2 regions of the Caballeronia sp. PC1 genome follow, and region 1 is predicted to be linked to the other one. Evidence: predicted binding sites of a transcription regulator. Region 1 holds the regulator's gene; the other holds the start of a gene.

The links. The regulator HrcA, encoded in region 1, represses chaperone genes, less so after heat shock. The targets are predictions, from matches to a motif close to TTAGCACTCNNNNNNNNNGAGTGCTAA.
Region 2: rpoH (RNA polymerase sigma factor RpoH) is a predicted target of HrcA. The motif match lies at 4,326-4,352, and genes of this name have one in related genera.

What each region holds. Positions count from the first base shown of each region.
Region 1 is NZ_JAJUBH010000001.1:2,201,786-2,209,008, forward strand. Features, by position in the region: gene grpE (nucleotide exchange factor GrpE) at 1-351, opposite strand, end outside; gene LY284_RS10565 (hypothetical protein) at 698-859, shown strand; gene LY284_RS10570 (RNA-binding S4 domain-containing protein) at 831-1,238, opposite strand; gene hemH (ferrochelatase) at 1,263-2,330, opposite strand; gene hrcA (heat-inducible transcriptional repressor HrcA) at 2,450-3,466, opposite strand; gene LY284_RS10585 (NAD kinase) at 3,653-4,549, shown strand; gene recN (DNA repair protein RecN) at 4,578-6,230, shown strand; gene glnE (bifunctional [glutamate--ammonia ligase]-adenylyl-L-tyrosine phosphorylase/[glutamate--ammonia-ligase] adenylyltransferase) at 6,237-7,223, opposite strand, start outside.
Region 2 is NZ_JAJUBH010000001.1:2,372,258-2,379,480, reverse strand. Features, by position in the region: gene ptsP (phosphoenolpyruvate--protein phosphotransferase) at 1-1,309, shown strand, start outside; gene nagE (N-acetylglucosamine-specific PTS transporter subunit IIBC) at 1,399-3,195, shown strand; gene rpoH (RNA polymerase sigma factor RpoH) at 3,326-4,261, opposite strand; gene LY284_RS11345 (acyloxyacyl hydrolase) at 4,626-5,192, shown strand; gene LY284_RS11340 (nuclear transport factor 2 family protein) at 5,238-5,621, shown strand; gene leuA (2-isopropylmalate synthase) at 5,639-7,223, opposite strand, start outside.

The sequences.
Region 1 (7,223 bases):
TTGATCCGCAAGCGCGGCTTCGAGGCTGTCGAGCACGGGCAGCAGGTTTTCCGCGAAATTTTCGATGGCGAATTTATGCGCCTTCGCGACGTCTTCCTGGCTGCGGCGGCGCACGTTTTCCGCTTCGGCCTTGGCGCGCAGAAAATCTTCCTTGAGCGCGGCAATCGTGGCCTGCGCTTCGGCGAGGGCGCTTTCGGCCTCATTCGGCGCCGCTTGCGGCGCGGCAGCCGCGTCCGCCGGTGCGGCCTGCGGCTGCTGAGCCGTGGCGTTGGTCGTGTCGGCGGCCTGGCGCGCGTTTTCGTCGGCGGGCGCCGGGTTCTGGCTCGCTGAATTCTCTTGCGTGTTTTCCATGTCGCTGAATGTGTATTGCTGTGAGTTGAGTCGGATGCGAAAGCGGCCGTTGATCACCGGGGCCGCGTTTTTCGCACTAGCGGCGGAAATTGGGGCGTCCAGGACTTTTTCAAGGCTTCGGATGAATTTATCCGCCCCTCGGTGGCGCGAAAATGACCCGGAACAGACACTTCAGCGCGCCGCGCCAACTTCAGATTGAGGGAAAGCCCTAAGTCGCCTACACTTCGAAAAAGCACCGCAGGAAGCACGTTAACCCTAATCCTACGAATGCTTCAATCCGCTTCAGCCCATGCCCGTTTCCTGACCCGGCCGAACACTGACCGGGCAACCCGCTCTTGGGGGTACCATGAAACTGACCTTTGCTATCGCGGTGGTCGCCCTGGTACTCGTCGCGGGAACGACCACCATTTGCATGTCCGGCGCCGTGACCGACCGTAACATCGAGTACGGCGGTGTTCACGCGACCATGGAAAGCTTCTTCAGTCCGGATCTGAAAATTTGTCGATGACGCGCCGGTCGCGCTTCGTCGGCCTGCCTTGCATGTTGGCCGCGGGCTCGCGGAAATGCTTGCGGCGCTCGGCTTCGGCCACGCGCTTGGCGCGCCCTTCTTCGGTTTCGGCATAAAGCGTCTGCGCGACCGTCGCCGGGCCGCGCACGTCGCACACGCCGAGCACTTCGACCTGCCAGACGAGCCGCTCGATATCGATCTCGACGATATCCCCGATACGCACGTCCTTCGACGGTTTCACGTTCGCGCCGCCGATCTTCACGCGGCCTTTTTCGACCGCATCGCTTGCGAGCGAACGCGTCTTGAAGAAGCGCGCCGCCCATAACCATTTGTCGATGCGCAAACGCGCGCCGGGTTCCGTCGAAATCTTGTAGTTCATCAGCGATCTTTCCTAAAGCCGCGTTCAGGCGACGGCCGTGAGCGGCTGCACGGTCTGCACCGGCCATCCCTGAAGATGCTGCGCGGCGATCTCTCCCAGCGCCTTGATCCACGCGGGCGACGAATTGAGGCAGGCGATGCGGTGAAAATGCTTGCCGCCGGCCTTCAGGAATTCGTCACGCACCTCGATGCCGATTTCCTCGATGGTCTCCAGGCAATCGGCCGTGAAGCCCGGGCAGAACACGTCCACGCGCGCGACGCCGCCCGCGCCCAGTTCCGCGACCGTCGGCGCGGTGTACGGCTGCAGCCACTCCGCGCGGCCGAAGCGCGACTGGAACGTCACGCGGCACTCGACCGGCGTGAGCCCGAGCGCGGACGTCAGCAGCGAGCCGGTCTGCTGGCACTGGTCGTGATAGGGATCGCCAAGGTCCATCGTGCGCTTGGGCACGCCGTGAAAGCTCAGCACGAGCTTGTCGCCGGCGGCGAAGTCGGGCGCGCCGTGATGCCGCCAGTAGTCGCGCACCTGCTCCGCGAGCGCGGCGATATATGCCGGATGATCCGCGTAATGGCGGATCGTGCGGACCTCGGGCTGATTGCGCACGCGCCTGAGCGCAGCAAACGCGTCGTCGAACGCGGTGGCTGTCGTGGACGACGAATATTGCGGATACATCGGCAGCAGCAGAATGCGGTCCGCGCCTTCGAGCTTCAGTTGATTGAGCATCGCGCCGATGCCGGGCGTGCCATAGCGCATCGCGTAATCGACGATCACGTGATAGTCGTTCGCCGCGAAAAGCCGCCGCAGCCCCTCGACCTGCTTTTCCGTGTGCACGCGCAGCGGCGAGCCTTCCGGCATCCACACTTGCGCGTATTTCCTGGCCGACGCGCGCGAGCGGAACGGCAGGATCGCGCCGCGCAGAATGATCTGCCAGACGAACGCAGGAATTTCGACGACGCGCGGATCGGACAGAAACTGCGCCAGATATTTGCGCACCGCTCGCGGCGTGGGCGCGTCCGGCGTGCCGAGATTGATCAGCAGCACCGCGACGCGATGCGAAGCGCTGGGCTGCGAGGGCAACTCGAGGTCGAAACGCATAGGGGAAGCGGGCCGGAAGGTCGTCGTCGGAAAAGGTGAAGCCATTATAGCGGCGCGCTTCTCGACGCATCATTGGCCGAACGGCCTAGTGGCGGACCCGTGCGCGATGCGCCAGGATGTCACTGATGACTGAGCGACATCGACAGCAAACGCGCGGTGATGTCCACGATCGGAATGACGCGGTTGTACGCCATGCGCGTCGGGCCGATCACGCCGAGCGTGCCGACGATCTTGCCGTTGACTTCGTACGGCGCCGTCACGACGCTCATTTCCTCGATCGGCACGAGATTCGATTCTCCGCCGATGAAAATCTGCACGCCTTGCGCGTGACTCGAAACATCCAGCAATTGCAGGAGGCTCGTCTTTTGGTCGAACAAGTCGAACAGCTTGCGCAGCCGTGCCATGTCGGACGAAAGGTCCGCCACTTCCAGCAGGTTGCGCTCGCCGGAAATCAGCACGGTGTCCGTGGGGTCCGTCTCGGCGGTGCTCGCGACCACGGCGGCCTGCATGAGCGCGGTCATGTCGCCATGCAACTGGTCGATTTCCTCGCGCAGACGCCGGCGCACTTCGTCGAAGGACAGGCCCGCGAAATGCGCGTTGATGTAATTGGAGGCCTCGACGAGCTGCGAGGGCGAGTAGTCGCGCTGCGTGGCCATCATGCGGTTCTGGACATCGCCTTCCGGTGTCACGATGATGAGCAGAATGCGCTTGTCCGACAGCCGCATGAACTCGATCTGCTTGAACATGTGGCTGCGGCGCGGCGTGAGCACGACGCCCGCGAACGACGAGAGATTGGACAGCACGCTCGCCGCCGCCGCGACGATCTTCTGCGGCTCCTCGCCTTGCAGGCGGGTCTTGACCGCAGTGGTCATCGCTTCGTCTTCGGGGCCTTCTACAGTCAGCATCGTGTCGACGAAGAGCCGGTAGCCGCGCGGCGTGGGAATGCGGCCCGCCGACGTATGCGGACTCGCGACCAGGCCGAGCTCTTCCAGGTCCGACATGACGTTGCGGATCGTCGCGGGGCTCAGTTCGAGGCCCGAATGACGTGATAACGTGCGCGAACCGACCGGCTGACCTTCGGCGATGTAGCGCTCGATCAACGTTTTCAGGAGGGTTTGTGCACGTGGGTCTAGCATGGGCAAATTCTAGCTCAACGAGTCGGGGGGCGGCGAGCCGCGCCGCGTGCGCCGCGTTCAACGTCCGCTCCATTCTAGCGAGAAACGGCGGGCCCGCCCGTGCGGCGTCGCGCGGCCCCGCGAAAGCGCGTCCGGAGGCCGTCACCCACGGTTCTTTTCGCTCTCTGACTATGGTGTAATGCCGGCATGGAAATTGGCCAATTCAAGACCGTCGCCCTCGTGGGGCGCACCAACACGCCGGGCATCGAGGCGCCGCTGAGAGCGCTCGCCGATCTCCTTGCGCAGCAAGGGTTCGAGGTCGTGTTCGAGGCGGGCACCGCGAAGGACGTCGGCGTCACGGAATTCCCGGCGCTGTCCATCGCCGAGATGGGCGCGCGCGCGGACGTCGCGATCGTGCTCGGCGGCGACGGCACGATGCTCGGCATCGGCCGGCAGCTCGCGCCGTACAAGACGCCGCTCATCGGCGTGAATCACGGGCGGCTCGGCTTCATCACGGACATTCCGCTCAAGGCCATGCGCGAGATCGTGCCGCAGCTGCTCGCCGGCCAGTTCGAGCGCGAGGAGCGCAGCCTGCTCGAAGCGCGCATCGTGCGCAACGACAAGCCGATCTACCACGCGCTCGCCTTCAACGATGTCGTCGTGAACCGTAGCGGCTTCTCCGGCATGGCGGAGCTGCGCGTGTCCGTCGATGGCCACTTCATGTACAACCAGCGCTCGGACGGCCTGATCGTCGCCACGCCGACCGGCTCGACCGCCTATGCGCTGTCGTCCGCGGGGCCGATCCTGCATCCGCAGTTGCAAGGTTTCGTGCTCGTGCCGATCGCGCCGCACTCGCTGTCGAATCGTCCGATCGTGCTGTCCGACGACTCCAAAGTGACCATTCAGATCATCGCCGGGCGCGACGTGAACGTGAACTTCGACATGCAGTCGTTCACCGCCGTCGAGCTGAACGACGCCATCGAAGTGCGGCGCTCCAAGCATACGGTGCCGGTGCTGCATCCGGTCGGCTACAGCACCTACGCGACGCTGCGCAAGAAGCTGCACTGGAACGAGCATCCGTCGCAGGACGCCTCTTCTCTCTGAACTACCGATTTCCCCTTCCGAAGCGTCCATGCTCCGTCATCTTTCGATTCGAGATTTCGTCATCGTCGCAACACTGGATATCGATTTCGATCCAGGCTTCACGGTCTTTTCGGGTGAAACCGGCGCGGGCAAGTCGATTCTGATCGACGCCCTCGCGCTCACGCTCGGCGCGCGCGGCGACGCGAGCGTCGTGCGCACCGGTCAGGCACGCGCGGACATCACCGCTGAATTCGCAACGCATCCGGTCGTCACGCACTGGCTGGACGAGCATGCGCTCACGCAGGACGGCGATTCGGTCATGCTGCGCCGGGTGATCGATTCGGGCGGCCGCTCGCGCGCGTTCATCAACGGCACGCCGGCGACGCTCGCGCAACTGCGCGAAGTGGGCGAAATGCTCGTCGATATTCACGGGCAGCACGCGCATCAACTGCTGATGCGCCCGGATGCACAACGCGAACTCTTCGACACGCACGCGCAACTGCTCGACACCGCCGGCGCCGTGAACCGCGCGTGGCGCGCGATGCGCGACGCGCAGCAGGCGGTCGAGGCCGCGCAGAGCCGCGACCGCGAACTGCAACTGGAGCGCGAGCGCCTCGCGTGGCAACTGAGCGAGTTCGACAAGCTCGCGCCGCAGCCGGGCGAATGGGAAGAAGTGAGCGCGGAGCATCATCGGCTGTCGCATTCGGCGAGTCTCATCGACGGCGTGCAGGGTGCGCTCGGCGCGCTCTCCGAATCCGACGAAGCCATGATCTCTCAGCTTGCCGCGATCGTCTCGAAGCTGCGCGGCCTCGCCGATATCGATCCGGCGCTGAACGACGTGCTCGCGTCGCTCGAACCGGCCGAGATCCAGTTGCAGGAGGCGTCGTACTCGCTCTCGCATTACGCGCAGCGGCTGGAGCTCGATCCCGACCGGCTCGCGCAGGTCGAGCGGCGCATGGATCAATTGCATTCGACGGCGCGCAAGTTCCGGCTTCAGCCCGAAACGCTGCCCGAGGAACACGACGCGCGCCGCAAACAGCTCGCCGAACTCGACGCCGCCGCCGATCTCGACGCGCTCAACGCCGCCGCCCAAAAGGCGAAGAGCGCGTACCTCGACCAGGCCAAAGTGCTGTCGAAGGCGCGCGCCAAGGCCGCGAAAAACCTGTCGAAAGCGGTCACGGAAGGCATGCAGGAATTGTCGATGGCGGGCGGACGGTTCGAAGTCGCGCTCGTGCCGCTCGCCGAAGGCGGGGCGAGTGGTCTGGAGCAGATCGAATTCCGCGTCGCGGGTCACGCGGGTGTGGCGCTCAGGCCGCTCGCGAAAGTGGCTTCAGGCGGCGAGCTCGCGCGTATCAGCCTCGCGCTTGCCGTGATCGCGAGTACCGCAAGCCCGACGCCCACGCTGATCTTCGACGAAGTGGACACGGGCATCGGCGGCGGCGTCGCGGAAGTGGTCGGGCGTCTCTTGCATCAGCTCGGCCGCGACCGCCAGGTTCTGTGCGTCACGCACCTGCCGCAAGTGGCCGCGCGCGGCGATCAGCACTTCCAGGTCGCGAAGTCTTCCGACGACGTGGGCGGCACCGTCAGCACCGTCATGCCGCTCGACAAGGGCAAGCGCATCGAGGAAGTCGCGCGCATGCTCGGCGGCATCGAAATCACCGCGACCACACGCAAGCACGCGAAGGAAATGCTGGCGGCGTAAGCCGTTTTACTGCGCCGCCACCGCGAACACCCGCTCCCACAACGCCGTCACCGCGTCGCGTTCGGCCTGAACCTCGGCCGGATCGACGCGCGCCTTTTCCATGCCGTCGAGCCGCAGCGTGTGCTGGAGCTTGCGGTAATGCCGGTAGGCCGCGCCGATCACGTCGGCCTCGTCCTCCGCGATCAAACCGCTTCGCGCCGCGATCTTCAGCAGCGTGATATTCCCCGCGTTGCGCAAGAACTCGCGATGCTCGCGCGCATGCAGCAGCACCCAGTACTGCACGATGAACTCGATATCGACCATGCCGCCGCGATCGTGCTTCAGGTCGAAAAGCGCGCCGTGGTTCGGATGGCCCGCGAAAACCCGCTCGCGCATCGCGACGATCTCGCGCGCGAGCGCGGCCGCATCGCGCTCCATGACGAGCACGTCGGCGCGAATCGCTTCGAACTGCTCGCCGATTTCGGCGTCGCCGGCGCTGTAACGGGCGCGCGACAGCGCCTGATGCTCCCAGACCCATGCGGTGTTCGCCGCGTCGCCTTCGCGAATCTGATAGCGGCGGAACGACGCGAGATCGGTCACGAGCAGGCCGGACTCGCCATTGGGCCGCAAGCGCAGATCGACGTCGAACAGCGTGCCCGCGCCGGTCGCGGCCGTGAGCCACGTAATAAGACGGCGCGTGAACATCGCGTAGAGGTCGGCGGCCGAATCGTGCGGGTCATCGTAGAGAAAGATGAGATCGAGATCCGAGGCATAGCCCAGCTCCTTGCCGCCGAGCTTTCCGTAAGCGATGACCGCGAAGCGCGGCGTCTCGCGATGCCGCTTCGGGAAGTGCTTCCACACGGTTTGCACCGTCACGTCGAGGACGGCGTCGGCGAGTTCGGACAGGCGGTCGCTCACATGCTCGACGCTCAAGCGCCCGGCGAGATCGATCAGCAGAATGCGGAACACTTCGGCCTGATGCGCGTGACGCAGCAGATCCATCTGATGTTCGGC
Region 2 (7,223 bases), 170 kb from region 1:
CGACATCGAAAAGCGCGTGCTGCGCGCGCTCGGCCTCACCAACACGACGGCGCGCGAGCTGCCGGCGGAAGCGGTGCTCGCGGCCACTGAATTCACGCCGTCGGATCTTTCGTCGATCGACCGCACGCGTGTCACCGCGCTCGTGATGGCGCGCGGCGGCGCGACCTCGCACGCGGCGATCATCGCGCGGCAGGTCGGCATTCCGGCGCTCGTCGCGATCGGCGATGCGCTGCACGCCATTCCCGAAGGCACGCAGGTCGTCGTCGATGCATCGGCGGGCCGTATCGAGCATGCGCCGACGCAACTCGACGTCGAGCGCGCGCGCGCCGAACGCGAGCGTCTCGCGAACGTGCGCGAGGCAAACCGGAAGCTGTCGCAGGAAGCGGCATCGACCAAGGATGGCCGCGCGATCGAAGTCGCCGCGAACATCGCGACGCTCGACGACGCGAAGGCCGCTGTCGAGAACGGCGCGGACGCGGTCGGCCTGCTGCGCACGGAACTGCTGTTCATCCATCGCCAGTCGGCGCCGACGGTGGCCGAGCACGCGCAAAGCTATCAGGGCATCGTCGATGCATTGCAAGGCCGCACGGCGATCATCCGCACGCTGGATGTCGGCGCGGATAAGGAAGTCGATTATCTGACGCTGCCGCCCGAAGAAAATCCGGCGCTCGGCCTGCGCGGCATCCGCCTCGCGCAAGTGCGCCCCGATCTGCTCGACGATCAGTTGCGCGGCCTGCTCGCCGTGAAGCCTGAAGGCCAGGTGCGCATCCTTCTGCCGATGGTGACGGATGCCGGCGAGTTGCAACGCCTGCGCGCGCGCATCGACGAATTGTCGCGCGAGGCCGGCCGCACCGAGCCGATCGAAGTCGGCGTGATGATCGAAGTGCCGTCGGCGGCCTTGCTTGCCGATCAACTGGCGAAGCACGCGGATTTTCTCTCGATCGGCACCAACGATCTCACGCAATACACGCTCGCGATGGACCGCTGCCAGCCCGATCTCGCCGCGCAGTCCGACGGTCTGCATCCGGCCGTGCTGCGTCTCATCAAGGCGGCGGTGCAGGGCGCGGAAAAGCACGGCAAGTGGGTCGGCGTGTGCGGCGCGCTCGGCGGCGATCCGGTCGCGGCGCCCTTGCTCATCGGACTCGGCGTGACGGAACTGTCGGTCGATCCGGTGTCGGTGCCCGGCATCAAGGCGCGTGTGCGCACTCTCGATTACCAGCTTTGCCGTCAGCGCGCCGAGGACTGCCTCGCGCTCGAATCGGCACAGGCAGTAAGAACGGCAAGCCGCGAAATCTGGCCGCAGGACTGAACTGACGTCCGTTCTGCACTCAGCGCCGGCAAGCTTTTTCAGCAATCCCCGAAGCAGTAACGACAAGACTTATATTTTTGGAGAACCCGATGGACGCCAACCCGTTTGCAAAAATGCAGCGACTAGGCCGCGCGCTGATGCTGCCGATCGCCGTACTACCGGTGGCCGGCCTGCTTCTGCGTCTTGGCCAGCCCGATGTGTTCAACATCAAGATGATCGCCGACGCCGGCGACGCGATCTTCACCAACCTGCCGCTGCTTTTCGCCATCGGCATCGCGGTGGGCTTTGCGAAGGACAACAACGGCACGGCGGGCCTGGCTGGTGCGATCGGCTATCTCATCGAAGTGGCCGTGATGAAGGACATCGACGCCAAGCTCAACATGGGCGTGCTGTCGGGGATCATCGCCGGTATGGTGGCCGGCTATCTGTACAACCGCTACAAGGACATCAAGCTGCCCGAGTATCTGGCGTTCTTCGGCGGCAAGCGCTTCGTGCCGATCGCCACAGGCGTCGCGTGTCTGATACTCGGCATCATCCTCGGCCACATCTGGCAGCCGGTGCAGGCGGCCATCGACACCGCCGGCAACTGGCTCACGACGGCGGGCGCGCTCGGCACCTTCGTATTCGGCGTGCTGAACCGCATTCTGCTGGTCACGGGTCTGCATCACATCATCAACTCGCTCGCGTGGTTCGTGTTCGGCTCGTTCACGCCGCCGGGCGGCGGCGCGGTGGTGCACGGCGACCTGCACCGCTTCTTCGCGGGCGATCCGACCGCGGGCGGCTTCATGACCGGCTTCTTCCCGATCATGATGTTCGGCCTTCCGGCCGCGTGTCTCGCAATGTTCCATGAAGCCCCGAAGGAGCGCCGCGCGATCGTCGGCGGCCTGCTGTTCTCGATGGCCCTGACCGCGTTCCTCACGGGCGTGACCGAGCCGATCGAATACAGCTTCATGTTCCTCGCGCCGGTTCTCTACGCGATCCACGCGGTGCTCACCGGTCTGTCGCTCGCGATCTGCTCGGCGCTCGGCATTCATCTGGGCTTCACGTTCTCGGCGGGCGCGATCGACTATGTGCTGAACTACGGTCTGTCGCAGCGCGGCTGGCTGGCGCTCGTGATCGGCGCGATCTACTTCGTCGTCTACTACGGTCTGTTCCGTTTCTTCATCCGCAAGTTCAACATGGCGACGCCGGGCCGCGAACCGGCCACGACCGACGCGCAAACCGATGCCGACGTCACGGTCGAAGGCGGCCTGATTCCGCCGGTTCCGGGCGTGGCGGCAACGTCCGCGAACACGCGCGCTGCAAAGTACATCGCGGCGCTCGGCGGCGCATCGAACCTGACCCTCGTCGACGCCTGCACGACGCGCCTGCGCCTGTCGGTGGTGGATTCGGCGAAAGTGTCGGAACCGCAACTGAAGAATATCGGCGCGCGTGGCGTGCTCAAGCGCGGGGCGACCAACGTGCAGGTGATCATCGGGCCGGAAGCAGATCTGATCGCCGATGAAATCCGCACCGAACTCGAACATTCTTCGACGCGCGGCGCGACGCCGGCCTCGTCCACGCCGGCGCAACCGGTAGCCGCAGCCGCTGCCGCGAACGTCGATCAGACGCCCGGCCCGCTCGATCCGGACCCGTTCCGCTGGCTCGCGGTGTTCGGCGGCGCGACCAATGTCGTTTCGCTCGATGCGGTCGCCGCGACGCGCCTGCGCGTGGTCGTGCGCGATCCGTCGTCGGTGGATCGCCAGCGTCTGTCGTCGCTGGATGTGGCGTGGGTGTCGGCCGATACGTTCCATATCGTCGTGGGCGCAACGGCGCAGCGTTATGCCGAGCAACTCTCGACGCGACTGTCGTCCAAAGGCGGCGGCGCCGCGCCGCTGCCCGCCTGATGCGGTAGTCGATGCATGATTGCGGACGGCGCCTTCGGGCGCCGTTTGCTTATAAGCGCGCGATCAAATGAAAAGCCCGCCGTCTCGATGACGGCGGGCTTCGCAATTACTGCTACAGCACAGTCAGGTTTTACGCGTAGTCGTGCAACGCCGAGCGCATTTTCTTCATGGCGCTCGCCTCGATCTGGCGAATGCGCTCCGCCGAGACGCCGAATTCGTCGGCCAGCTCGTGCAGCGTCTTGCCGCCCGATCCGTCGTCCTGCACGTCGAGCCAGCGCGCCTTGATGATGCGGCGGCTGCGTTCGTCCAGCGATTCGAGCGCTTCGGCCAGGCCGTCGCTTTGCAGCTTGTCGAACTGGCGCGCCGCGATCACGTTGGTCGGCTCGTTGTGCGAGTCAGCCAGATAGGCGATAGGCGCGAATGCTTCCTCGCCATCTTCCACCTGACCTTCCAGCGCAATGTCGCCGCCCGACAGACGCGTTTCCATTTCAGCCACTTCTTCGCGCTTCACGTTCAGCTCGTTCGCGAGACCTTCGATTTCGTCCGGCGTAAAGGCCGAATGATTGGTCTTGTGGCTGCGCAGGTTGAAGAACAGCTTGCGCTGCGCCTTGGTCGTCGCGACCTTCACCATGCGCCAGTTGCGCAGGATGTACTCGTGGATCTCCGCCTTGATCCAGTGCATCGCGTACGAAACCAGGCGCACGTTTTGCTCAGGGTCGAAGCGCTTCACCGCCTTCATCAGACCGATATTGCCTTCCTGGATCAGATCGGCGTGCGGCAGGCCGTAGCCCAGATAGTTGCGGGCGATCGACACGACCAGGCGCAAGTGCGAAAGCACGAGCTGGCGCGCCGCGTTGAGGTTGCCCTGCTCGCGGAATTCGGTGGCGTACTGACGTTCCTCTGCCGGCGACAGCATGGGAATTCGGTTCACTGCTTGTATGTAGGAATCGATGTTGCCGATCTGGCCGGTCAGCATCGACGACTGTGCGTACGTCAGCGCGCCTGCCGATGAGGCCTTGGCAGGTGCCGAGCTCAATACATTCGGAAGGGTCATCGCATTGGTCACGCTCATAAGCTCCTTATCAACAATTCGCGTGCCGCCAGACGGCGGCGACAAGTCAGACACGATATTAGCACTCCGGTTCATCGAGTGCTAAGTGTTAGAGGGCGCAGGAATGAGGGAGTTCCCACAAAAGCTATCGAATTTGCGGGTTTGATAGAACAGACTGTTGCGCCGAGCGCGGTAGATGATACCGATTCGTCCGATGGTTTCGAACGGATTACCGTTTTTGTGCGCTGCGGCGAAAGAAAATTCAACAAATAGGCGAGGTGTATGCGATTTCTGCAAAGGTGGCGGAAGATCACTAAAATCCGCAGACGACATCGTTAGTGAAACACGCCCGTCTTCCGAGTAAGTAATTGGGGTGCTCATGCATAAAAACAAGACTCTCTGGCAACGTCCGCTCGCGCGTCTGACGGTTTGCGCCGCGCTCGGTGTTGCATCCACGGCCGCTCACGCAGACCGGTTCGGCGTGCAGATCGCCGGCGGCATGTCCGATCGCGACATCAATAAAGTCGATCTCGGCCTCGTCTGGGACCCCGATCTGACCTGGTGGGAAATCGGCGGCTTTCACTTCACGCTCGTCGGCGAAGGGCACGTGTCGTACTGGCACTCGACCATGCCCTACACCACCAACCCGGATATCTGGGAGTTCGGGGTGACGCCGATGGTGCGGTTTGTGAAAAGCTCGGGCTATTTCCGGCCGTTCATCGAGGCGGGCGTCGGCGTGCGGCTGCTTACGCACGCGCGTTTCTCGCCGTTTTTCACCGCATCGACGGCATTCCAGTTCGCTGACGTGGTGGGCATCGGCGTGATCTTCGGCCAGAAGCAGAGCTATCAGGCCGGCTTTCGCTACCAGCATGTGTCGAACGCGGGTATCAAAGAGCCGAATCCTGGTATAAATTTCAGCCAGCTATATCTGCAATACAACTTCTGACGAGGCGCCGGCGCATCGGTTCCTCGACACAAGGGGAATCGACAGATGCCGGCAAAAACCATTGAGGCCATACGCGGCCTCGAGCGCGATCGCTTCCGGGCGATGGTCGAGGGCGACGGCGCGGCGCTGGACACGCTGCTGGCCGAAAACGTCAGCTACGTGCACACGAACGGCAAGCGCGAGACGAAGCGTCAGTTCATCGACGCCATTGTTGCGGGCCGCCGCCGCTATCGCCAGATCGAAATCCAGTCGCAGGACGTGCTGCCCGCCGGCCGCGATACCTGTCTGGTATCGGGCCGCGCGCTGGTCGAAATGGAGTCGAAGAACGGCGCGCTGCTCTTTCCGATCGCCTATACCGCCGTGCACGTTCAGACCGAAGGCCAGTGGCAACTGCTCGCGCTGCAGGCGACGCGCGTGGCGCTCGAATAACCACGCGCGCGTTTTTCTTACGCTTCGAGCGCTTCGTCCTGCGTTTGCTGCGCGCGCTCCACGATCCGTCCCGACCGGTTCACCGCGCTCACGACCGCATCCGCGACCGCCAGCCCCGGATTTTCATGCACCGCGACGCCGAAGCGCGTCGGACCGTCGCCGACCCGGCAGCCGACAAACGCAGCGGTATCGCCGCCCGCCGTGACCGCCGTTTCGAACCAGTTGACGGCCGCATCGACATCGAGCGCGGCCGCGACCGTCTGCGCCCACGCGTCGCCGCCTGCCGCGCTCGCCGCGGGTGAAACCGCGACGCGCCTTTCGAACACCGCCAGCGTCGCCGCATCGATGCGCGACACCGGCCCGCCCGCATCGAAATATTCGCGCCGGAAGAGTTCGCAGATCGCTTCGCCGCCGATCTCCGCGCCGGATGCATCGGTCACTTTCTGGACGGCGTGGCTGAATTCGATCTGCACGCGGCGCGGCGGCGTGAAGCCAAGCCCGCGTTCGAGCAGATACGTCGAGCCGCCTTTGCCGGACTGGCTGTTCACGCGAATCACGGCGTCGTAGCTGCGGCCGAGATCGGCCGGATCGATCGGCAAATAGGGCACTTCCCAGACCGTGCCCGGCGCGCGCTGCGCGAAGCCCTTGCGGATCGCGTCCTGATGCGAGCCCGAGAACGCGGTGAACACGAGATCGCCCGCATACGGATGGCGCGGATGCACCGGAATCTGGTTACAGCGCTCGACGACGCGGCGCACGGCGTCGATATCGGAGAAATCGAGGCCCGGATCGATGCCTTGGGTATAGAGATTCATCGCGAGCGTGACGAGATCGACGTTGCCGGTGCGCTCGCCGTTGCCGAACAGGCACCCTTCGATGCGATCCGCGCCCGCGAGCACCGCCATTTCCGCCGCCGCCACCGCCGTGCCGCGATCGTTGTGCGGGTGAACGGAAAGCACGATGCTGTCGCGATAGCCCATGTTGCGGTCCATCCACTCGACCTGGTCGGCGAACACGTTCGGCATGGCGGCTTCGACCGTCGCGGGCAGATTCACGATCATTTTGTGATCGGGCGTCGGACGCCAGGTTTGCGCGACGGCGTCGCATACTTCGCGTGCGAACGAGAGCTCCGTCATGCTGAAGGTCTCGGGCGAATATTGATAGATCCAGTGCGTATCCGGCCGCGCCGCCGCGCATTCCTTGATGATGCGCGTGCCCTCGACCGCCAGCGCCTTCACTTCGTCTTTCGACTGATTGAACACGATCTTGCGGAAGGAGGGCGCGATCGCGTTATAGAGATGCACGATCACGCGGCTCGCGCCTTCGACGGCTTCGAACGTGCGCTCGATCAGTTCGCGGCGCGACTGCACGAGCACTTCGATGGTCACGTCGGCGGGAATGCGGTTTTCGTCGATCAGCTTGCGCACGAAATCGAAGTCCGTCTGCGATGCCGACGGGAACCCCACCTCGATCTCCTTGAACCCGATTTTCACCAGCATCTCGAAGAATTCGAGCTTCGCGGCGATGCTCATCGGCTCGATGAGCGACTGGTTGCCGTCGCGCAGATCGGTGCTCATCCAGATCGGCGCGCGCTCGATCGTG